DNA from 2 places in the Angustibacter sp. Root456 genome. Region 1 is predicted to be linked to the other one. Evidence: riboswitches for the same ligand, from Rfam matches in the RefSeq annotation. Region 1 holds a riboswitch; the other holds the start of a gene.

Region 1 (10,920 bases):
ACGCTGATGCGGTTGGACGCCGACGACGACCGGCACCGCGCCGCCGTCGGGCGCCTCGACGCGGCGCGGCGAGCGCAGCGACTGGCCGTGATCCTGCCGCGGCTCGCGGACGCGACCCGCGCCGAGACCGAGGCCGCCGCGCTGGTCCACCGGCGACTGACGGCCCTGCCGGACTCCCTCGACGGCGTCGCGGACGCCGTCGGCGCCCCGGACCCGGGCGCCCACCTCGAGCACTTCGAGGCCCTGCTCCACGAGCGTCAGCGTGAGCTCACGCGACTCGACGACGCCCGAGCGCAGGACGACGAGCTGCACCGCCTGGACGACGAGTGCTCGGCGTTGCGTCAGCAGGCCGACGACGTCGAGCGGACGCAGAGCGAGCTGTCCGCACGTCTGCCGGTGCGCCAGGCGTCGCTGGCCGAGCTCCGCGACCTGCAGGACGCCCTGCTCGCTCGGGCGTCCCTGCTCGACGCCGCCCAGCAGGCCGTCGACGCCGCCCGCGCTGTGGCACGCGCCGCCGACGAGGTCGCGGAGTGCGCCCGAGAGCTGACCGAGCACGACGAGCGGCGACGAGTGGCCCGCGACCACGAGCTGCAGGCTCAGGCCCGGCTGCTCGACGTCCGCGAGCGCAGGCTGCGCGGGATGGCCGCTGCCCTGGCGGCGGGACTCGCTGCGGGCGCATCGTGCCCCGTGTGCGGCAGCACCGACCATCCACACCTCGCACCCACCGCGCCCGGACACGTCGACGAGGATCAGGAGCTCCTCGCGCAGGAGGTGGTCGATGCTGCCCGCGCTGCGCGCGAGGACGCCGAGCAGGCGCACGCCGTCGTGGCCCAGCGGCACGCGGCGCTCAGCACGGCGGCGGCCGGTCAGTCGGTGGAGGCCGCTCGGGCGGCCGTGGCCGCACGCGAGCGCGAGCTCGTCGCGGCCGAGCAGGCCGCCCAGTCGCTGGAGCGGTGCCGTCACGAGCTCCAGACCCAGCAGGCCGAGCACGACACCGACATCGAGGCCCGGCAGAGCGCGCAGCGCCGCCGAGACGAGCTGCGGGCCCGGCTGGAGGTGCTGGCTGCTCACCGAGACGAGGTGGCCGCCTCGCTCGCGCGCCTGCTGGGCGGGGCCCTCGACCTCGCGGCGGCGCGCGACCAGGTGGCGGCGCAGGGCGATGCGCTCCACGACCTGGTCGACGCGGTCCGCGACCTCGCGTTCGCCCGCACCAGAGCGGACGACCTGCGTGCCGCCGCCACCGTCGCGGCGACCGAGCTCGGCTTCGCCGACCTGGCGGCGGCCCAGCAGGCGTGGCTTGACGACGGCTCCCTCGCGGCCCTGGAGGAGACGGTGCGCGAGCACGAGCGGCTGCGCGCCGATGCCGAGGCGGTGCTGGCCACGCCCGAGCTGCGCGGCCTCGACGACGCGGCGCTGCCTGACCTGGACGCGCAGCGGTCAGCCGTCGAACAGGCCGAGCGGTGCGCGAGCGAGGCGCTGCGCACCGTGACCATCGCCCAACAGGCGCACGAGGCCCTGCTGGAGCTCACCGAGGCGCTGCGCGAGCACGACGACGTCCACCGCGAGCTGCGGGCCAGACACCGGCACGTCGACGAGCTGTCGCGCTGCGTCGACGGCACCGGGGGCGGCAACGTACGGCGCATGCGGCTGTCGGCCTTCGTGCTGGCCGCGCGGCTGGAGGAGGTGGCGGTGGCGGCCAGCGAGCGGCTGGTCGCCATGTCCGACGGTCGCTACACCCTCGCCCACAGCGACGACCTCGCCAAGGGCGGCGCGCGCAGCGGCCTCGGCCTGGAGGTCGTCGACAGCTGGACCGGTGTCGCCCGTGAGCCGTCGACGCTGTCGGGCGGCGAGTCGTTCATCGCCTCCCTCGCGCTGGCGCTGGGGCTGGCGGACGTCGTGCAGGCCGAGGCCGGCGGCACCGACATCGAGACGCTGTTCGTCGACGAGGGCTTCGGTTCCCTCGACGACGACGCGCTCGAAGAGGTCATGACGGTGCTCGACGGGCTGCGCAGCGGCGGGCGCACCGTCGGCATCGTCAGTCACGTCAGCGACCTGCGCTCGCGCATCCACCAGCAGCTGGAGGTCGTGAAGACGCGCACCGGCTCCAGCGTCCGCCACCGCAGCGGCGACGGCGCGACGCAGGTGGCTTCATGACCCTGGCCGTGTTCGACGTCGACGGCGTGCTGGCCGACGTCGCGCACCGCAGGCACCACCTCACGGGCGCCCGGCGCAGCTGGGACGCGTTCTTCGCCGCGGCAGGCGACGACCCACCGCTGGGTGTCGGCGTGGCCCTGGCCCTGCGGGCGCACAGCGCGGGCCACGACGTCGTCTACCTCAGTGGGCGCCCCGAGCGGCTGCGGCGCGACACCGAACGCTGGCTGAGTCGCCACGGACTGCCTTACGGCGACGTGCTGCTGCGCCCTGACGCGGACTACTCCCCCGCGGCCCGTCTGAAGCTCGCCGGACTGCGCCGGCTCACCCGGCGCGACGACATCGGGCTGTTCGTCGACGACGACGCCTGGGTGGTCGACGTCGTCCGGGCGGCGCACCCACCCCTCGTCACCGGGCGCGTCGTGCTGGCCGACTGGCAGCCCGGCGGCCCGCGCGTGCGCCGCAGCCTGCACCAGGCGCAGGAGCGTTTCGGACGCACGTAGCCGCCAGCCGGCCTGCTCCCGACAGGAGTTGACGGACATTTGACGGCGGTTTGACCCGGTCTGGGCGAAATACACCGTAGGAAGGACTCGGTGGACATCCCACCGACGTCTACGGAGGTATCGCATGACATCACGCACCAGGTCAGTACGCGCCCGCCTGCTGGCGGTCGCCGCCGGACTCGCGGCCGGCGCCGTCGTCGCCTCGGGGGCGCCGACGACCACCGCCGCTACCGCCGCGTCGACCTCGTCCGCGGCCCAGTCGTCCCGCCACGCCTACACCCCGGGAAGCCAGGACGACGCGCAGAACACGCGGCTGCGCCGGCAGCTCGCTCAGGCCCTCAAGGCCCAGGCGAACCAGCTGGACGCGACGCCGCGCAGCGGGCGGCAGACCGCGGCGGCCGCCGTCGTGTACTACGACGCCTCGAACGCGCCGTCGTTCGCCTACGAGATCGCGCAGAGCGCCTCGATCTGGAACTCCAGCGTGAGCAACGTGCGCCTGGTGCGGGGCTACCCGGCCGACCTGACCTACTACGAGGGCAGTGACTCACGGGGCTCGTACGCGAGCACCGACGGCCACGGCCACGGCTACATCCTCATCGACTACAGCCAGGCTCAGCGGTACGCCCCACTGCGCATCGTGGCTCACGAGACGGGTCACGTGCTCGGGCTGCCCGACCACTACAGCGGCCCCTGCAGCGAGCTGATGTCCGGCGGTGGCCCCGGCCCGTCGTGCACCAACCCGTACCCGAACAGCACCGAGCGCCGCAACGTCAACGCCTTGTGGGCCTACGGGTTCGCGGCCCGCTTCCCGACCCAGCGCTCCAGCGACAAGAGCCCGGCGCTCAGCCACTGAGCCGCACCCGCCCGAGACGGGGGCGGTCGGCGGCGCGCTCACCGGCCCGGTGAGCGCGCCGCCGCTCTCGCTCAGTCCTCAAACGCCTCGGGCGGCGGGCAGGAGCACACGAGGTGCCGGTCGCCGTACGCGCCGTCGATGCGCCGCACGGGCGGCCAGTACTTGCCGCGCGCCTCGACCCCGCGGGGGTAGGCCGCCTCCTCCCGCGTGTACGCGTGCTCCCACTTGCCCGCGACCGACAGGGCGGTGTGCGGGGCGCCGCGCAGGGGGTTGTCATCGGCCGGCCAGGTGCCCGAGGCCACGGCGTCGATCTCACCCTTGATGGCGATCATCGCCTCGCAGAAGCGGTCGAGCTCGACGAGGTCCTCGCTCTCCGTGGGCTCGACCATCAGCGTGCCTGCCACGGGGAACGACATCGTCGGGGCGTGGAAGCCGTAGTCGATCAGCCGCTTGGCGACGTCGTCGACGGTGATGCCCGTGCGCTTGGTGATCTCGCGCAGGTCGAGGATGCACTCGTGCGCCACCAGGCCATCGTGTCCGCTGTAGAGCACCGGGTAGTGCTCGCGCAGGCGCGCGGCCACGTAGTTCGCCGACAGCACGGCGACCTGGGTCGCCCGACGCAGGCCGGGCCCACCCATGAGGCGCACGTACGCCCAGCTGATCGGCAAGATGGACGCCGACCCGAACGGCGCCGCCGACACCGGGCCCACGCTCGAGCCGGGGGACGCGTCGTCGACGAGGGGGTGGCTCGGCAGGTACGGCGCCAGGTGCGAGCGCACCGCCACCGGTCCGACCCCGGGCCCGCCACCACCGTGTGGGATGCAGAAGGTCTTGTGCAGGTTCAGGTGCGAGACGTCGGCACCGAACCGGCCCGGTCGAGCCAGCCCGACCAGCGCGTTGAGGTTCGCGCCGTCGACGTAGACCTGTCCGCCTGCGTCGTGCACCAGGGCGCACAGCTCGGTGATGGTGTCCTCGAACACGCCGTGCGTCGAGGGGTAGGTGACCATGATCCCCGCGAGGTCGTCGCGGTGCGCCTCGACCTGGGCGCGCAGGTCGTCCATGTCGATGTCGCCGCCTGCTGCGGTCTTGACCACGACGACCTTCAGTCCCGCCATCACCGCGCTCGCGGCGTTCGTGCCGTGGGCCGAGGCCGGGATCAGCACGACCCGGCGCTCACCCTCCCCGCGCGCCCGGTGGTAGGCGCGGATCGCGAGCAGGCCGGCGAGCTCACCCTGCGAACCCGCGTTGGGCTGCAGCGACACCGCGTCGTAGCCCGTGACCTCGACCAGCCAGCGCTCGAGCTGGCGGATGAGCTCGACCATGCCCTGCACCTGCTCGCGCGGCGCGAACGGGTGCAGCCCGGAGAACTCCGGCCAGGTCACGGCCGCCATCTCAGTGGTCGCGTTGAGCTTCATCGTGCACGAGCCGAGCGGGATCATGCCCCGGTCGAGCGCGTAGTCGAGGTCAGCCAGGCGGCGCAGGTACCGAAGCATGGCCGTCTCGCTGCGGTGCTGGTGGAACACCGGGTGGCTGAGGAACGGCGTGGTGCGCCGGACGCGCTCGGCGATGGCGTCGTCGGACGCCGGGCTCACCGCCCCCTGTCCGCCTCCGAAAGCGGCCACGACGGCGCCGAGCTGCTCATCGGTCGTGGTCTCGTCGCAGCTGACGCTCACGTGATCGTCGTCGACCCGCCACAGGTTGACCCCGCGGGCGGCCGCCGCGGCCACGACCTGATCGGCACGGCCCGGCACCGACAGCAGGAGCGTGTCGAACACCTCGGTGTGCACGACCTCGACGCCCTCGATCGCGCCCAGCGTCTGGGCCAAGGCGACGGCCCGACGGTGCACCCCGCGGGCGATCGCCGCGAGCCCCTCAGGGCCGTGGTAGACGGCGTACATCGAGGCCATCACCGCCAGCAGCACCTGCGCGGTGCAGATGTTGCTCGTGGCCTTCTCGCGGCGGATGTGCTGCTCTCGGGTCTGCAGGGCGAGGCGGTACGCCGGGTCCCCGGCGGCGTCGACGGAGACGCCGACGAGCCGGCCCGGCAGGTTGCGCTCGAGGCCCGCGCGCACCGCCATGTAGCCGGCGTGCGGTCCGCCGAAGCCCATCGGGACGCCGAAGCGCTGACTCGTACCCACCGCGATGTCGGCGCCCATCTCCCCCGGCGCGCGCAGCAGGGTGAGCGCGAGCAGATCGGCGGCCACGGTCACCAACCCACCCCGCTCGTGCACGACCTCGATCAGGCGCGTGAGGTCGGCGACCCGACCGCTCGCCGAGGGGTACTGCACGATCACCCCGAAGGCCTCACGCCCCTCGAGCGCGGCGTCCAGCGCGGCTGCGGGGTCGTCGCCCGCCAACGAGGCCCGCACGACGTCGAGGCCGAGTGGCTCAGCGCGCGTGGCGATGACGGCGTGCGTCTGCACGAAGACGTCCTCGTCCACGACCAGCGCCGCCTCGGGCCCCACCTTGGCGGCCCGCCGCATCAACGTCATCGCCTCGGCCGCCGCCGTGGCCTCGTCGAGCAGCGAGGAGTTCGCCGTCTGCAGGCCGGACAGGTCGCAGACGACGGTCTGGAAGTTCAGCAGCGCCTCCAGCCGCCCCTGCGAGATCTCCGGCTGGTACGGCGTGTAGGCCGTGTACCAGGCGGGGTTCTCGAGCACGTTGCGCTGAACCACCGCCGGCACGTGGGTGCCGTAGTAGCCCTGCCCGATCATCGACGTCGCGACGGTGTTTCGCGCGGCCAGCTCACGCAGCTCAGCGATCACCTCCGGCTCGCTGCGGCCGTCGTGGAGGCCGAGGCGCTCGCCCATCCGGATCGACTCCGGCACCGCAGCGGTGACGAGCTCCTCGAGCGAGGCGTAGCCCACCACCTGCAGCATGGACTGGACGGCGTCGCCGTCCGGACCGACGTGCCGGTCGACGAACGGGACGGCACCGAGGGACGAAGGGGTCATCTGGAGGCTCCTGACGTGGGCCGACCGCTGCCGGCGACGTGACACGGACCTCCCCCTCTGTCACCCGGCGCAGGCCGCGCTCCAGAGTCGCCTCTTCCGCGTGGTCCTGGGCGCCTGAGAGGTTCCGGGGAGAATTGCCCCTTCGGCGCCCCGGCGCGGCTGGCGCGCCGGGGACTCTCCCACGCAGGGTCGATGGCCCCGCCAGGATATACGAGCGGCGACGCCGTCGGGACCTATCCGGCAGCGCGGTTGCGCCGGCGCGCCGAGAGCTCGTCGTGCGGGTGGTCGGCGCCGACGTCGTCCGGGCGCTCGCTGGGCAGCTGGGCGAGCTCTCCCTCGACCTCGCGCCACACGCGCCCGACGGCGATGCCGAACACGCCCTGGCCACCCTGCACCAGGTCGATGACCTCGTCGGCCGAGGTGCACTCGTAGACGCTCGCACCGTCGCTCATGAGGGTGATCTGCGCCAGGTCGTCGACGCCGCGCTCGCGCAGGTGCTCGACGGCGGTGCGGATCTGCTGCAGCGAGACGCCGGTGTCGAGGAGCCGCTTGACGATCTTCAGCACGAGGATGTCGCGGAAGCTGTACAGCCGCTGGCTGCCGGAGCCGCTCGCGCCGCGCACCGACGGCTCGACGAGCCCGGTGCGCGCCCAGTAGTCGAGCTGACGGTAGGTGATCCCCGCCGCGCCGCACGCTGTGGGCCCTCGGTAGCCGGCGTCGACGGGCAGCACCGGCAGGTCGTCGGTGAACAGCAGGCCCTGCGCCTGCTCGGGCACGCGTCGGGCGGGCTGCTGCGTGGCGTCGCCTGAGCTGGTCACGTCGACCTCCGTCATCGGCGCCCCACCGGGGGAAGAGCTCCGGCCGGGTCGAGACGACATCGGTGGAACTACAAGGGGGGCGTTCGTCTTCGACGGTAGGCCTCGCGCAGGCGCCCGTCAATCACAGGTCGAGGGTCACGCACGTCGGCGTGTCGCGACGGCACGCCGACGAAGTCTCAGTCTCAGGTTCAGGGTTCGGTCGGACCGGGCGCTGCGCCCGGCTCGGCGCCTCCACCCTGCTCGAAGTCGTCGGGCGAGATCTGGTCGAGGAACTCCCGGAACTTCTCGACCTCGTCCTCCTGCTCGTCGGGCACCGGGACGCCTTCGTCGTCGAGCACCTCGTCTGCCGCCACGATCCGGGTGCCCGTGCGCAGCGCCAGGGCGATGGCGTCTGACGAGCGCGAGCTGACCTCGACTCCCCCGTCGAACACCAGGCTCGCGTAGAACACGCCGTCGCGGACCGCGACGATGCGCACCTCCTCGAGCTGGCGACCCAGCGCCTCGAGCACGTCCTTGAACAGGTCGTGGGTCAGCGGACGGGGCGGGACGACGCCCTGCTGGGCGTACGCGATAGCCGTGGCCTCCGCGGCACCGATCCAGATCGGCAGGTACAGGTCACCACCGCTCTCACGCAGCAGCACGATGGGCTGGTTGTTGGGCAGCTCGACCCGGACTCCGACGACCTCGACCTCTCGCACGTCTTCACCGTACCCCGCCGCGCCGACGGCGAACGCGCCGACGACGGGTGGCGGCTCAGCCCAGGCCCGCGCGGGCCAGGCCGGCGCGCACCAGCGCGGCGTGCAGCCGCAGGGCCACCGCCGTGATCTCGCGCGCGGTGTCGTCGGCCCGGGCACGCGCGGAGTCCGCCCGCCCGCCGCGCAGGGGGCTGACGACCTGCTCGACCAGTCCGACCTCGCGGTCGGCAGCCGTGCGGAACGCGCGCAGGTGGCGCGCCTCGATGCCGAAGCCGGCCAGCTCGGCCGCGGCCGTGGCGATGACCAGGGCGGTCTCGTCGTACCAGCCCGCGACGCTCGGCTGCAGCAGCCCGAAGCCGACGAGCGACTCCAGCTCGTCGGCATCGATCCCGGCGCGCGTGCACAGCTCGGCCGCCGACAGCCGCACGCGGCCGCCGCGCCGCAGCAGGTCCTCCAGCCCCGAACCCTCGCCGCCGTCGGCCGGCCGCGCCGCGCGGGGCCCGGTGGCTCCGACCAGCAGCTCCTCGGCCCCGCGCGAGACGGCGTCGAGGTGGTCACGGATCTTGCGCAGCGGCCAGAACTGGTCGCGCTGCAGCGTCATGGCGTACCGCAGCCGCTCGACGTCCTCGTGCGTGAACTTGCGGTATCCCGACGGTGTGCGTGCGGGCTCGACGAGGCCCTCGCTCTCCCACAGCCGGATCTTGGAGACGCTGACGTCGGGAAAGTCCGGGCTCAGCTGCGCCAGGACCTCCCCGATGCTCATGGTCGAGTCGCGGCGCGAGACCGCAGGGCTCATTCGGCCTCGCCCAGCATCACGACGAGCCGGAACTTGCCGATCTGCACCTCGTCGCCCGTGGCGAGCGGGCTGGCGTCGATCCGCTGCCGGTTGACGTACGTGCCGTTGAGGCTGCCGACGTCGCGGACGCTGAAGGCCGTGCCCTCCCGGCGGAACTCCGCGTGCTTGCGCGAGACGGTGACGTCGTCGAGGAAGATGTCGCTGCTCGGGTGCCTCCCGACGGTCGTGACGTCGCCGTCGAGCAGGAAGCGCGAGCCCGCGTTGGGTCCGTGGTCGACCCGCAGCAAGGCGGTGCCCGCTCGCAGCGAGGCGACGGTGCCCGGCTCGACGGCGGCCGGAGCCCCCGGCTCACCGGCGGCCGGCTCGCCGACCTCGGTGGCTCGTTCGTCCGGCCCCGAGCCGATCGCGGACAGGTGCATCGTGGTGGCGTCCGGCGGCTCGGCGGGCTGCTGCGGCTGGACCGTGGGGCGGTCCTGCTCGTCCGGCATGGCGCTACTCCCTCGAGTCATCTGTCGCCCCTCGGCAGGCATCCGGGGGTGCGCGGGTCCAGACTGCCACAGCCCAACCCTGAACTGCAGGGTGAGCGACGACGCTCACCCGGTGGCAGCGCGGAATCCGCGCCGCGTCAGGTCGGGCGGGTGGTCAGCCGAGCTGGGCCTGGTAGGCCGCGGCGTCCATCAGGCCGTCGAGCGCCGCCGGGTCACTGGGCCGCACCTCGAACATCCAGCCCTGCCCGTACGGGTCGCTGTTGACGAGCTCGGGGTTGGCGTCCAGCGCGTCGTTACGCGCCGACACGGTGCCCGCAACAGGGGCGAAGATGTCGCTCACCGACTTGGTGGACTCCACCTCGCCGCAGGCCGAGCCGGGCGTGACGTCGCTACCCACCTCGGGCAGCGTCACGAACACCACGTCGCCGAGCGCGTCCTGCGCGTAGGCCGTGATGCCGACGCGCACCGCACCGTCGGCCCCGCGCCGCACCCACTCGTGCTCGGCGGTGTAGCTGAGGTCGTCGGGGAAGTCGTTCGCGCTCATGGGTCCTCGCGTCTCGAGTGCACGGTGGGTAGGGACGAACGGCTGCGGCTCAGCGCGTCGCGGTCGGTGTCACGGCCGGCTGAGCGTAACGAGGGGTCGGAACCGGTCGCAAGGCAGTGATCTGCACCTCTTCCTTGGCCGCGACGGTACCTCGCGCACCCTCCGGGAGGCTGGCCAGGACCCCGCCGGGAATCTCGAGCGCGGTGGCCATGGTCTGGCTGTCGCCGATGGCGAGGATCGTGTACGGCGCCGTCTGCTTGTCGCCGTCGACGGCCACTCCCCCGGGGACGTCGGTGAACGCCGTGGTGGCCACGACGCGCGCCGTGCCGACCTGGATGGCTTCGGCGCCGGCGTCCCGCAGCTCCTGCACGAGGTCGAGGATCCGCGCCGCGCGCACCTCCCCCTGCGGGTCGCTGATGAAGACCTGGACGCCGGTGCCCTCCGCTGCCACGGTGCCCGCGAGCACGCCGAGCGCGTCCAGACGCTCCTGGGCGGCGTCGATGGCCGCCTGCGATCCGGCCGAGCCCGAGGTGAGGTCGCGGCGCTCGGCCTCCAGGTCCGACTGCTCGGCCGCCAACCGGTCGCGGCGGTCGGCGATGTTGTCGAGGATCTGCACCAGGTCGCTCTGCCGCAGGCCGGTGAGCGCCTGCTCGTCGCGCTGGGTGATCTGGGCCACCAGCGCGAAGCCGAGGGCGGCCACCAGCGCGGTCGCCAGCAGCTGGGCCCGGCTCGCCCGAGGCTGCATGGCTCGGCGCAGCGCGCTCCAGGTGCGCCCGGGCACCGATCCGGACGCCACCTCGTGCCGACCGTGCGGCCTCAGCTCGTCGTCGGTGCCGCTCATGCGCGAAACAGGTGCCGGCGGATCGCGGCGACGTTGGAGAAGATGCGGATGCCCAGGACGACGACCACGCCGGTCGACAGCTGGGAGCCGACACCCAGCTGGTCACCGAGGTAGACGATGAACGCCGCGACGAAGACGTTCGACAAGAACGACACGACGAACACCTTGTCGTCGAAGATGCCGTCGAGCAGGGCGCGCAGGCCCCCGAAGACCGCGTCGAGCGCCGCGACCACCGCGATCGGCAGGTACGGCTGCATCCACACGGGCACGGTCGGGT
Region 2 (10,920 bases), on a different contig from region 1:
TCACCGCAGTGGGGGCGTCGTTCGCCCTCGAGTACGGCATGCGCCTGGTGGCTGGGCCGAACCCGCGGGTCTACGGGCTGCGCCTGGAGGGCTCGTCCGTCGAGCTCCTCGGTGCGCGCGTGAGCATGCAGCAGGTCGCGCTCGTCGTCGTCGCGGTCGCGCTCATGATCGCCCTGCAGTACCTCGTCATGCGCACCCGCACCGGGCGCGCGATGCGCGCGATCGCCGAGGACAGCACCGCCTCGCTGCTCATGGGCATCAACGTCAACGCCGTCATCTCGCGGACCTTCTTCATCGGGTCGGCGCTGGCGGGTGCGGCCGGGGTCATGGCCGGCGCCTACTACGGCAAGATCGACTTCCTCATGGGGTTCGTGATCGGCCTCAAGGCGTTCACGGCCGCGGTGATCGGCGGCATCGGCAACATCAAGGGCGCCATGCTCGGCGGCCTCACCCTCGGCCTGCTGGAGTCGCTCGGCACGGGGTGGCTCGGAGGTCAGTGGCGCGACGTCTTCGCGTTCGGCTTCCTCATCGTCTTCCTGGTGGTGCGGCCCACGGGCATCCTCGGCGAGCGCGTCACGGAGCGTGTGTGATGGCCGCCGGACTGCACTCCTGGGCCGGACGCCGGCTGGGCTGGCTGGCCCTCGTGGCCGCGCTGCTGGCACCGTTCGTCAACGCCAGCCCGTACACCCTGAGCGTGCTCACGTCCGCGGCGCTGTTCGCCATGCTGGCCGTCGGGCTGAACATCGTGGTGGGTTACTGCGGGCTCCTCGACCTCGGGTACGCCGCCTTCTTCGCGATCGGCGCCTACACCAGCGGCGTCCTCAGCACGCGGTTCGACTGGCCCTTGCTGGCCACCGTGCCGGTGGTCGTCGCCGCGTCGGTGTTGGCCGGGATCATCATCGGTGGCCCGACGCTGCGGCTGCGCAGCGACTACCTGGCCATCGTCACGCTGGGGTTCGGCGAGATCATCCGCATCACCGCCAACAACCTGTCCCTCACCGGTGGGCCGTCAGGGATCTACGGCATTCCCGGTCCCAGCGTCTTCGGCCTCGACCTGGGCTCGCCGGTCGCGCTGTACTTCACGGTCGTGGTCGTCCTGGCCCTGGCGGTGGTGGCCGCTGGTCGGCTCGGTCGCAGCCGGATCGGTCGGGCGTGGCGCTTCGTCCGCGAGGACGAGGACGCCGCCGAGGCCGTCGGCGTCCACACCTACAAGGTCAAGCTGGCCGCCTACATCGCCGGCGCGATCTGGGGTGGTCTGGCCGGTGTGCTCTTCGGTGCCCAGCTGTCCGCCATCTCCCCGCAGAGCTTCACCTTCCTGCAGTCGGCGCTCGTGCTCATGGCCGTGGTGCTCGGCGGCATGGGGTCCAACCCCGGTGTGATCGTGGGCGCCGTGGTCATCAGCGTGCTGCCCGAGGTGCTGCGCGGGGCCGCCGACTACCGCTTCTTCGTCTTCGGCGTGCTGCTCATCGCGATGATGATCTTCCGCCCGCAGGGGATCTGGCCGCACCGCGTGCGCGAGGTCGTCGACCGAGACGACGAGCCCTTCGCCGTCCCCCCCGTCGACAGCGCACCGGCGTCGGAGGTGCCCCGATGAGCAGCCTGCTGGACGTGCGGGGGCTGACCCTGCGCTTCGGCGGCGTCACCGCCGTCGACGACCTCAGCTTCAGCGTGGCTCAGGGCGACATCGTCTCGGTGATCGGACCCAACGGGGCCGGCAAGACCAGTGCGTTCAACTGCATCACGGGCTTCTACAAGCCCACGGGCGGCACGGTCAGCTTCGCCGGCCAGGACATGACCGGCTGGCGGCCGTCGGCGATCGCCTCGCTCGGCGTCGCCCGCACCTTCCAGAACCTGCGGTTGTTCGGCGAGCTGACGGCGCTCGACAACGTGCGGGCGGGCATGCACCTGACCCTCGAGCAGAACGTGTTCGACGCCATCTTGCACACTCGGCGGTTCCGCCGCGGTGAGCAGCACGCCACCGCTCAGGCGCACCACTGGCTCGACTTCGTGGGCCTGCGTGGCGACCGCGGCGGCCCGGCCAGTGCCCTGCCGTACGGCGAGCAGCGGCGGGTCGAGCTGGCGCGGGCTCTCGCGCGCGGGCCCCGGCTGCTGCTGCTCGACGAGCCCGCGGCCGGGCTCAACCACACCGAGAAGGGCGAGCTGCTCGACCTGCTCGGCCGGATCGGCGACCTCGGGATCGCTGTCGTGCTGATCGAGCACGACATGGGGTTGGTGATGCAGGTGTCGCGGCGCATCGTCGTGCTGAACTTCGGCCGCGTCATCGCCGAGGGCCAGCCCGACGCCGTCCGCAGCCACCCCGCCGTCATCGAGGCCTACCTCGGGCGCGCCGACGACCCGGCCGCGCCGCCCACCGAAGGAGCACGCGGGTGAACGCGCTGGAGCTTCGCGACGTCAAGGTGGCGTACGGGCACGTGCAGGCGCTGCGCGGCGTCTCGCTCAGCGTCGGCGACGGCGAGATCGTCGCCTTGCTGGGCAACAACGGCGCGGGCAAGACGACGACGCTGGCGACGGTGTCGGGTGTCGTGCGCGCACGCGAGGGGTCGGTGCACGCGTTCGGCACCGACATCACGCGCGCCAACCCGTGGGACGTCGTGCGGTCCGGAGTCATCCACGTCCCGGAGGGCCGGCGGATCTTCTCCCGGCTGAGCGTGCACGAGAACCTCCAGCTGGGCGGCTACCTGGTCGACGACGCACGCGAGGTGCACCGACGCATCGACCACGTCTACTCGCTGCTGCCCCGGCTGGCCGAGCGCAGCCACCAGCAGGGCGGCACGCTCTCGGGCGGCGAGCAGCAGATGCTCGCCATCGGGCGCGCGCTGGTCAGCGGACCCAAGCTGCTGATGCTGGACGAGCCGTCGATGGGACTGGCCCCGCTGGTGGTGGCCCAGGTCATGGACGTGATCCGGACGGTCAACGCCGAGGGCACGTCCGTGCTGCTGGTCGAGCAGAACGCGCGCGCGGCGCTGCAGATCGCCCACCGCGCCTACGTCGTCGACACCGGCGAGGTGAGCCTGGACGGACCCGCGTCCGAGCTCATGCACGACCCGCGGGTGCTCGAGGCGTACCTGGGCGCGTGAGGTGCTTTGACCTGTGACATGTGACCAGGAGCGAGCGAGTAAGGTCAGAGCGTGCCGAGTAGATCAGGAGCCATCTCGCCCGAGCCCATCGGAGACGAGCGGCTGTTCACCGAGTTCCCCGGACGCAACAGCATCCGAGAGCAGGTCGCCCATGCCCTGCGCGCGGCGTTGGTGTCGGGGCAGATGCGGCCCGGAGTGCTCTACTCCGCTCCGGCCCTGGCCGCGCAGTTCGGCGTCTCGCCGACGCCGATCCGCGAGGCCATGCTCGACCTGGTCAAGGAGGGCCTGGTCGTCGCGGTGCGCAACAAGGGGTTCCGGGTCACCGAGCTCGCCGACAGCGAGCTCGACGAGATGTCCGACATCCGCCAGCTCATCGAGGTGCCCACCGTCGCGAAGATCGCCCGGCGCTGCTCAGGCTCCGTGGCCGACCAGGTCGAGGCGCTGCGCCCCCTCGCCCGGCGCATCGTCGAGTGCGCCGAGAAGGGCGAGCTGATCGAGTACGTCGAGGCCGACCGCCGCTTCCACCTCGACCTGCTCGGCCTGGCCGGCAACCAGCACCTGGTGCGGGTCGTCGGCGAGCTGCGGGCCCGCAGCCGGCTCTACGGTCTGGAGCAGCTGGCCAGCCGGGGCGACCTGGCGGCCTATGCGCGCGAGCACGAGGAGATCATCGACCTCGTCCTGGCGCGCGACGCCCGAGGCGCCACCAAGGTCATGAAGCACCACATCCGGCACGTGCGCGGTTCGTGGGCCGGGCTGCCGGAGGACTAGCGGACGTCGTCCGTCTCGCCCCCCGGAAGCGCCGCGACCGGCGATTGACGTCGCCGAAGCGCAGCCTCTAGTTTCAGCGCCACCAGCCAGACCAGTGACACAACTGCACACGCCGTTCGAACCGCAGCGGGAGAGCGCACGTCCGACGTGCCGCCGAAGGAGCAACTTCTCCCCAGAATCTCTCAGGCCCCCATGACCGCTGCGGTGAGGCGAACTCTGGAAAGCAGGACGACGTCCTGCACCCACGGTGCAAGCCGCGCTCGCGCGGTGAAGCTCTCAGGTCCCATGACAGAGCAGGGGAGGCCACCCATCCCGCCGCGCGTCGTCGCGGCTGAGCGCAGGGAGCCTCCGCCATGACCGAACCGTCGCACGCACGCCAGACCGCCCTGCACAGCAGGCACGTCGCACTCAGCGCGTCCCTGACCGACTTCGCCGGCTGGCAGATGCCGCTGCGGTACGGCAGCGAGCTCGAGGAGCACCGCGCCGTGCGTACCTCCGCCGGGCTATTCGACCTGTCGCACATGGGCGAGATCGAGGTGGTCGGGGCCCAGGCCGGTGAGCTGCTCGACCACGCGGTGGTCAGCCGGGTCAGCCCGATCGCCGTCGGCAAGGCGAAGTACACGCTGCTGTGCCGCGAGGACGGCGGCATCCTCGACGACCTGATCGTCTACCGCCTCGCCGAGACCCAGTACCTCGTGGTGGCGAACGCCGCCAACACCGACGTCGTGCTCGATGCGCTGCGCGAGCGGGCCGACGGCTTCGCTGCCGACGTCGTCGACCAGCGCGAGAGCTGGGCGCTGGTCGCCGTCCAGGGCCCGCAGGCGAGCGCGATCCTGTCGGCGCTCACCGACGCCGACCTCACCGAGCTGAAGTACTACGCGATCTTGCGCACGGACGTCGCGGGGCGGCCGGCGCTGGTCGCCCGCACCGGCTACACCGGCGAGGACGGGTTCGAGGTCTTCTCCGACCCCGCTGACGCCCCGGCCGTCTGGGACGCGCTCGTCGAGGCGGGTGCGCCGCACGGGCTGGTGCCGGCCGGGCTCGCCTGCCGCGACTCGCTGCGCCTCGAAGCGGCGATGCCGTTGTACGGCAACGAGCTCGACACCTCGACCACGCCGTACGCCGCCGGTCTCGGCCGGGTGGTCAACCTCGAACGACCGGAGGACTTCGTCGGGCGCGCCGCCCTCACGCGCGCTGCGGACGAGACCGTGGGCCGGGTGCGGGTCGGGCTGCGCGCCGAGGGCCGGCGCGCACCCCGCACCGGCTACACCGTGCTCGACCCGGGCACCGGGCGCGAGGTCGGCCGGGTCACCAGCGGTGCCTTGTCGCCCACGCTCGGCCACCCCATCGCCATGGCGTACGTCGACCACGGCCTCGCGGAGGTGGGCACGCGGCTGGACGTCGACGTGCGCGGCACCCGCCTCAACGCCGAGGTCGTCCCGCTGCCGTTCTACCGCCGCGCCCGCTGACGCGCGCCGTCACCACCTCGTCCCCGTCATCCCCCTGAGGAGAGCCATGCCCATCCCGACCGACCGCCAGTACACGGCCGAGCACGAGTGGGTGCTCGTCGACGGCGACGTCGCCACCGTCGGCATCACCGAGTTCGCAGCGAACGCCCTCGGCGACGTGGTCTACGTCAGCCTGCCCGAGCCGGGCAGCACCCTCACCGCCGGTGGCGTCTGCGGGGAGGTCGAGTCGACCAAGTCGGTCAGCGACCTGTTCGCGCCCTTCTCCGGCGAGGTCACCGAGACCAACGCCGACGTCGAGGCCGACCCCAGCCTGGTCAACGCCAGCCCGTTCGAGCGCGGCTGGCTGTTCCGCGCCCGGATCGAGGCCGCCGACGGCCTCCTCGACCCAGCGGCCTACGCCGCCCTGACCGACAACGCCTGAGAGGCCGAGATGAGCCAGCCCAACGCACTGAACGAGCCGCTGCACAGCGTCGACCCCGAGGTGGCCGCTGCACTGGATGCCGAGCTGCGGCGTCAGGAGTCGACCCTGGAGATGGTCGCGTCGGAGAACTTCGCTCCGCTGGCGGTCATGCAGGCCCAGGGCTCGGTGGCGACCAACAAGTACGCCGAGGGCTACCCGGGACGGCGCTACTACGGCGGCTGCGAGCACGTCGACGTCATCGAGCAGCTGGCCATCGACCGCGCCAAGCAGCTGTTCGGCGCCGAGTTCGCCAACGTCCAGCCGCACTCCGGCGCCCAGGCCAACACCGCCGTCTACTTCGCGCTGCTGCAGCCCGGTGACACGATCCTCGGTCTCGACCTCGCCCACGGCGGTCACCTCACCCACGGCATGCGGCTGAACTACTCCGGAAAGCACTTCGACGTCGTGCCGTATCACACCGGGGCCGACGGCCGGGTCGACCTGGACGAGGTGCGCGCGCTGGCTCGCGAGCGCCGGCCCCGGATGATCGTGGCGGGCTGGTCGGCGTACCCGAGGGTCCTGGACTTCGCCGCCTTCCGGTCGATCGCCGACGAGGTGGGCGCGCTGCTCATGGTCGACATGGCGCAATTCGCCGGCCTGGTGGCCGCGGGCCTGCACCCCAGCCCGGTACCGCACGCGCACGTCACGACGTCGACCACCCACAAGACCCTCGGTGGGCCGCGCGGCGGGATCATCCTCACCGACGACCCCGCCCTCGCCAAGCGGATCAACTCCGCGGTCTTCCCCGGCATGCAAGGCGGACCGCTCGAGCACGTCATCGCGGGCAAGGCGGTGTGCTTCGCCCTGGCGATGTCGCCCGCGTTCCGCGACCGTCAGCAGCGCACCCTCGAGGGCGCGCGCCTGATCGCCGAGCGCCTGGCTCAGTCGGACGTGCGCTCGGCGGGCGTCGAGATCGTCAGCGGCGGCACCGACGTCCACCTGGTGCTGGTCAACCTCGTCGAGTCCGAGCTGGACGGCCGGCAGGCCGAGGACCGGCTGCACGCCCTGGGGATCACGGTGAACCGCAACGCGGTGCCGCACGACCCGCGACCGCCCATGGTGACGTCGGGCCTGCGCCTCGGCACCCCGGCGCTGGCCGCGCGCGGCTTCGGTGCCGCCGAGTTCGCCGAGGTGGCCGACATCATCGCGGCCGCGCTGAGCAGTGGTGCTGCCGAGCCCGCCGTCGCCGACCTGCGGGCACGGGTCGAGGCGCTGGCTGCCGCGCACCCGCTCTACCCCTCGGTGGCGCCGCTGTCGGAGCCGGCGCTCACGCACTAGTCGCGCCCGTCGGGGCGCCGGCCAGGCTCCTCGGCTCGGCACACGTGCTGGGTCGCGAGCGAGCCGGCGCCGTTGTGCCACAGTTCGCTCATGGCGTCCCGACAGGGTGCGAGCGCGCGGTCTCGCCACGTCTTCGCGCTGCGCGTCGGCCGGCGGCTGGCGGTGTCGGCAGCGGTCGGCGTGGTGGTGGGTGTGGCGGCGTGGGCGTTCGGCGGCGCGCTGTTCGCGCCGGCCCTCGCGTGGGACGCCGCCGCGGCGACCATGCTGGCCTGGACCTGGTGGATCATCTGGCCGCTGGACGCCGACGACACGGCGGCCCACGCCACGCGCGAGGACCCCAGCCGGGCCGCGAGTGACGCCCTGCTGCTCGGTGCGGCGATCGCCAGCCTCGCCGCGGTCGTGCTCATCCTGGTGCGGGCCAGCAGCACCAAGGGCGTCGCGGCCGACCTGCAGGCGGCCCTCGGCGTGCTCACCGTGCTGCTGGCCTGGCTCGTCGTGCACACGGTGTTCACCCTCAGGTACGCGCGGCTCTACTACTCCGGCACGGACGGCGGAGTCGACTTCAACCAGGATGACGAGCCCTGCTACAGCGACTTCGGCTACCTCGGCTTCACGGTGGGGATGGCGTTCCAGGTGTCGGACACGGCTCTGACCACTCGGGCGATGCGGTCCACCGCCTTGCGTCACGCCCTGCTGTCGTACCTGTTCAGCACGGTCATCGTCGCCACGACCATCAACCTCGTGGCCGGGATCGGCAGCTCGGGCTGAGCCGCGACGGCCCGGACGTCTGGGGGGCGCCTCGCGCTCGGGACTAGGGTGCGCACGTCATGAGTCCTGCAGACGCACTCGAACCCCACCCACGCACGCCGCGAGAGCGCCTCGTGCGCAGCGCGTTGGAGCTCGTGGGTCGCCAGGGTCCGAGCGGCACCGGGCTGCGGGCCGTGGTCGAGCGCGCCGACGCGCCGCGCGGGTCGCTGCAGCACTACTTCCCCGGCGGCAAGCGGCAGCTGGTGACTGAGGCGCTCGAGCTGGCGGGACGCGCGGGTGCGCGCTCGGCCCGTCCGGCGCATCCCGCCGGGCGGCCGTCCGAGGTGCTGGTGGCGCTTGTCGAGACCTGGCGGCGGTGGCTGACCGAGTCGCAGTACGCAACCGGCTGCCCGGTGGTGGCGACCGTCGTCGACGCCTCGGACGCCGACGCCGGGCTGCGCGAGGCCGCGGCCGCCGCCTTCGCGCACTGGCAGTCGGCGGTGGCGGACGAGCTGGTCACGGCAGGCGTCGACGTCGCGCGGGCGACGTCGCTGGCCGGCGTCGTCCTGGCCGCGCTGGAGGGAGCGATCCTGGTGTGCCGCGTGCGCCATGACGTCCAACCGCTCGACGACCTGCTGGCCGAGCTCGCTCCGGTACTGGACGCCGCGGCCGGCTGACACCGCACTATGACATCTGTCATAGTGCGTGCCGGAGGTGGTCATGGCCACGCACGGGCGCGCAGCCGTCGGCTTCGTCGGCACGGGGATCATGGGGCTTCCCATGGCGACGAACCTCGCGCGAGCCGGCGTCCCGCTGGTCGTCTGGAACCGGACGCCGCAGCGCGCGGCGCCCCTGACCGCCTTCGGGGCGTTGGTGGTGGACGACGTCGCAGAGGTCTTCGCGGGAGCCGACGTCGTCATCGCGATGCTGGCGGGCGAGCCGGCGCTGGACGACGTGCTGGGCCGGGGCACGCCGCGGCTGGCCGAGCTGGTGGCGGGCCGCACGCTCGTGGCGATGGGCACGACGTCGCCGCCGTACTCCCGATCGCTCGCCGCCGAGGTGCGGGCTGCTGGTGGCGAGTACGTCGAGGCCCCGGTGTCGGGGTCGCGAGCGCCCGCTGAGGCCGGCACGCTCGTCGCGATGCTGGCGGGACGCGACGCCGCCGTCGCCGCCGTCGAGCCGCTGCTGCAGCCGATGTGCCGTGAGGTGGTGCGCTGCGGTGACGTCCCCGAGGCGCTGCTGATGAAGCTCGCCGTGAACGTCTTCCTGATCGCCACCGTCACCGGCCTGGTGGAGGCGTGGCACTTCGCCGACCGGCACGGCCTCGACCTCGCGACGTTCCGCCGCGTCGTCGACAGCGGCCAGATGGCCAGCGACATCTCTCGGGTCAAGACCGCGAAGCTGCTCGCCGGTGACCTCGCCCCGCAGGCTGCGCTCGCCGACGTCCTGATGAACAACCGCCTGATCACGGCGGCCGCGCGGGAGGCCGGCATCTGCTCGCCGTTGCTCGACGTCTGTGACGGCTTGCTGAACGAGGCGGTTGACCTCGGGCGCGGAGCGCACGACATGGTGGCCGTGCAGGCCGCGCTCGAGGCCCGCACCGACCGATCGGCTCTCACCGATCTCTGAGGGAGCGCGCGTACGGTCGGCCGGATCGCGCGAGCCGCCGCGACGTCCGCCGCTCGAAAGGCCGCCATGCCCGTCACCACGTCGCTGCACCACCTCGACGACCGGCTGATGTACGCCGTGAACCGCCTCACCCGAGCCACCCCGGCGCTGCACGGTGCCGTCCTGGACTTCGCGACGTACGGGATCGCCGTGTTCCTCGTGCTTCTCCTGGCCGCGCTCCTCGTTGCTCGCCAGCGCTCGTCGCGTGACCTGGCAGCCACGGGCTGGACGGCGCTCGCGGCCCTGCTCGCGCTGGCCCTCAACCAGCCGCTCGGGCACCTCGTGCGCGAACCGCGCCCGTACGCCGTCCACCCGCAGCTGCTGCGCCTGGCCGACGTCACCAGCGACTTCTCGTTCCCCTCCGACCACGCGGTGATGGCCGGCGCGGTCGCCGCGGGGCTGCTCATCGCGCACCGGCGGCTGGGTGCGGTCGCCGTCGTCGCGGCGCTGGTCATGGCGTTCAGCCGCGTGTACGTCGGCGCGCACTACCCGTGGGACGTGGTGGCGGGGCTGCTCTTCGGCTCCCTCGTGGCCCTCGGCGGGTGGCTGCTGCTGCGGCAGCCGCTGACCGCCGCCACCGCTTGGCTGCGCAGCGCGCCTGGCGTGCGGTCGGTCTTCGGGGAGGCGTCAGTCGCGGTGGGCTGACGCCAGGCTTCAGATCGGGTTGACGTGGTCGCGGTGCGCCCGCGGCTCGCACTGGATCGTGGCGTGCGTGACGCCGTACTCCTCTGCCAGCAACGCGCAGACGCGGTCGAGCACGCTGTGCAGGTCGGCGTCGTCGTCCAGAACCACGTGCCCGGTGGCGGTCTCGAGGCCGGACGTGACGGTCCAGATGTGCAGGTCGTGCACCTCGGTGACGCCGTCGAGCGCGACGATCGCGCGCTCGACCTGCGCGACGTCGACGCCCGGCGGCGCGACCTCCATGAGGATCCGCAGCGCCTGGCCCATGAGCCGCCAGGTGCGGGGCAGGATGAACACGCCGATGGCGACGGCGACGAGCGGGTCGGCGTAGCGCCAACCGGTGGTCCAGATGAGGATCGAGGCCACGATGACGCCGACCGAGCCGAGCATGTCCGAGAGCACCTCGAGGTGGGCGCCGCGGACGTTGAGCGACTCCTTCGCGCCGGCCGACAGCAGCCGGAAGCTGATGACGTTGATGACCAGGCCGATGACAGCGACGACCAGCATGGGGACGCCGGGCACCTCGGGCGGGTGCGTCCAACGGCGCCACGCCTCGAACAGCACGTACCCCGCCACCGCGAAGAGCAGCAGTCCGTTGGCCAGCGCGGCGAGCACCTCGAGCCGGTAGGCGCCGTAGGTGCGCTGCGAGTGCGTGGCGCGCTGGGCGAGCGTGATCGCGGCCAGCGCCATGCCGAGGCCGAGGACGTCGGTGCCCATGTGGGCGGCATCGGACACCAGGGCCAGTGAGCCG

The links. A riboswitch is a leader RNA that binds a small molecule or an ion and turns the genes downstream of it on or off. The one in region 1 is predicted to bind glycine.
Region 2: it holds a riboswitch for glycine, as region 1 does, so the genes downstream of both, gcvT (glycine cleavage system aminomethyltransferase GcvT) here and gcvP (aminomethyl-transferring glycine dehydrogenase) in region 1, are expected to answer to the same signal.

The regions. Positions count from the first base shown of each region.
Region 1 covers NZ_LMER01000014.1:42,442-53,361, reverse strand. The annotation lists gene ASD06_RS05430 (AAA family ATPase) at 1-2,154, shown strand, start outside; gene ASD06_RS05425 (hypothetical protein) at 2,151-2,654, shown strand; gene ASD06_RS05420 (snapalysin family zinc-dependent metalloprotease) at 2,779-3,507, shown strand; gene gcvP (aminomethyl-transferring glycine dehydrogenase) at 3,579-6,461, opposite strand; glycine riboswitch at 6,553-6,653, opposite strand; gene ASD06_RS05410 (MerR family transcriptional regulator) at 6,695-7,294, opposite strand; gene ASD06_RS05405 (bifunctional nuclease family protein) at 7,468-7,977, opposite strand; gene ASD06_RS05400 (MerR family transcriptional regulator) at 8,033-8,770, opposite strand; gene ASD06_RS19825 (FHA domain-containing protein) at 8,767-9,258, opposite strand; gene gcvH (glycine cleavage system protein GcvH) at 9,413-9,802, opposite strand; gene ASD06_RS05385 (DUF881 domain-containing protein) at 9,852-10,643, opposite strand; gene ASD06_RS05380 (small basic family protein) at 10,640-10,920, opposite strand, start outside.
Region 2 covers NZ_LMER01000020.1:360,913-371,832, reverse strand. The annotation lists gene ASD06_RS16515 (branched-chain amino acid ABC transporter permease) at 1-590, shown strand, start outside; gene ASD06_RS16510 (branched-chain amino acid ABC transporter permease) at 590-1,594, shown strand; gene ASD06_RS16505 (ABC transporter ATP-binding protein) at 1,591-2,391, shown strand; gene ASD06_RS16500 (ABC transporter ATP-binding protein) at 2,388-3,098, shown strand; gene ASD06_RS16495 (GntR family transcriptional regulator) at 3,186-3,866, shown strand; glycine riboswitch at 3,984-4,075, shown strand; gene gcvT (glycine cleavage system aminomethyltransferase GcvT) at 4,220-5,335, shown strand; gene gcvH (glycine cleavage system protein GcvH) at 5,382-5,756, shown strand; gene glyA (serine hydroxymethyltransferase) at 5,766-7,073, shown strand; gene ASD06_RS16475 (DUF1345 domain-containing protein) at 7,164-7,841, shown strand; gene ASD06_RS16470 (TetR/AcrR family transcriptional regulator) at 7,901-8,497, shown strand; gene ASD06_RS16465 (NAD(P)-dependent oxidoreductase) at 8,541-9,449, shown strand; gene ASD06_RS16460 (phosphatase PAP2 family protein) at 9,516-10,133, shown strand; gene ASD06_RS16455 (cation diffusion facilitator family transporter) at 10,143-10,920, opposite strand, start outside.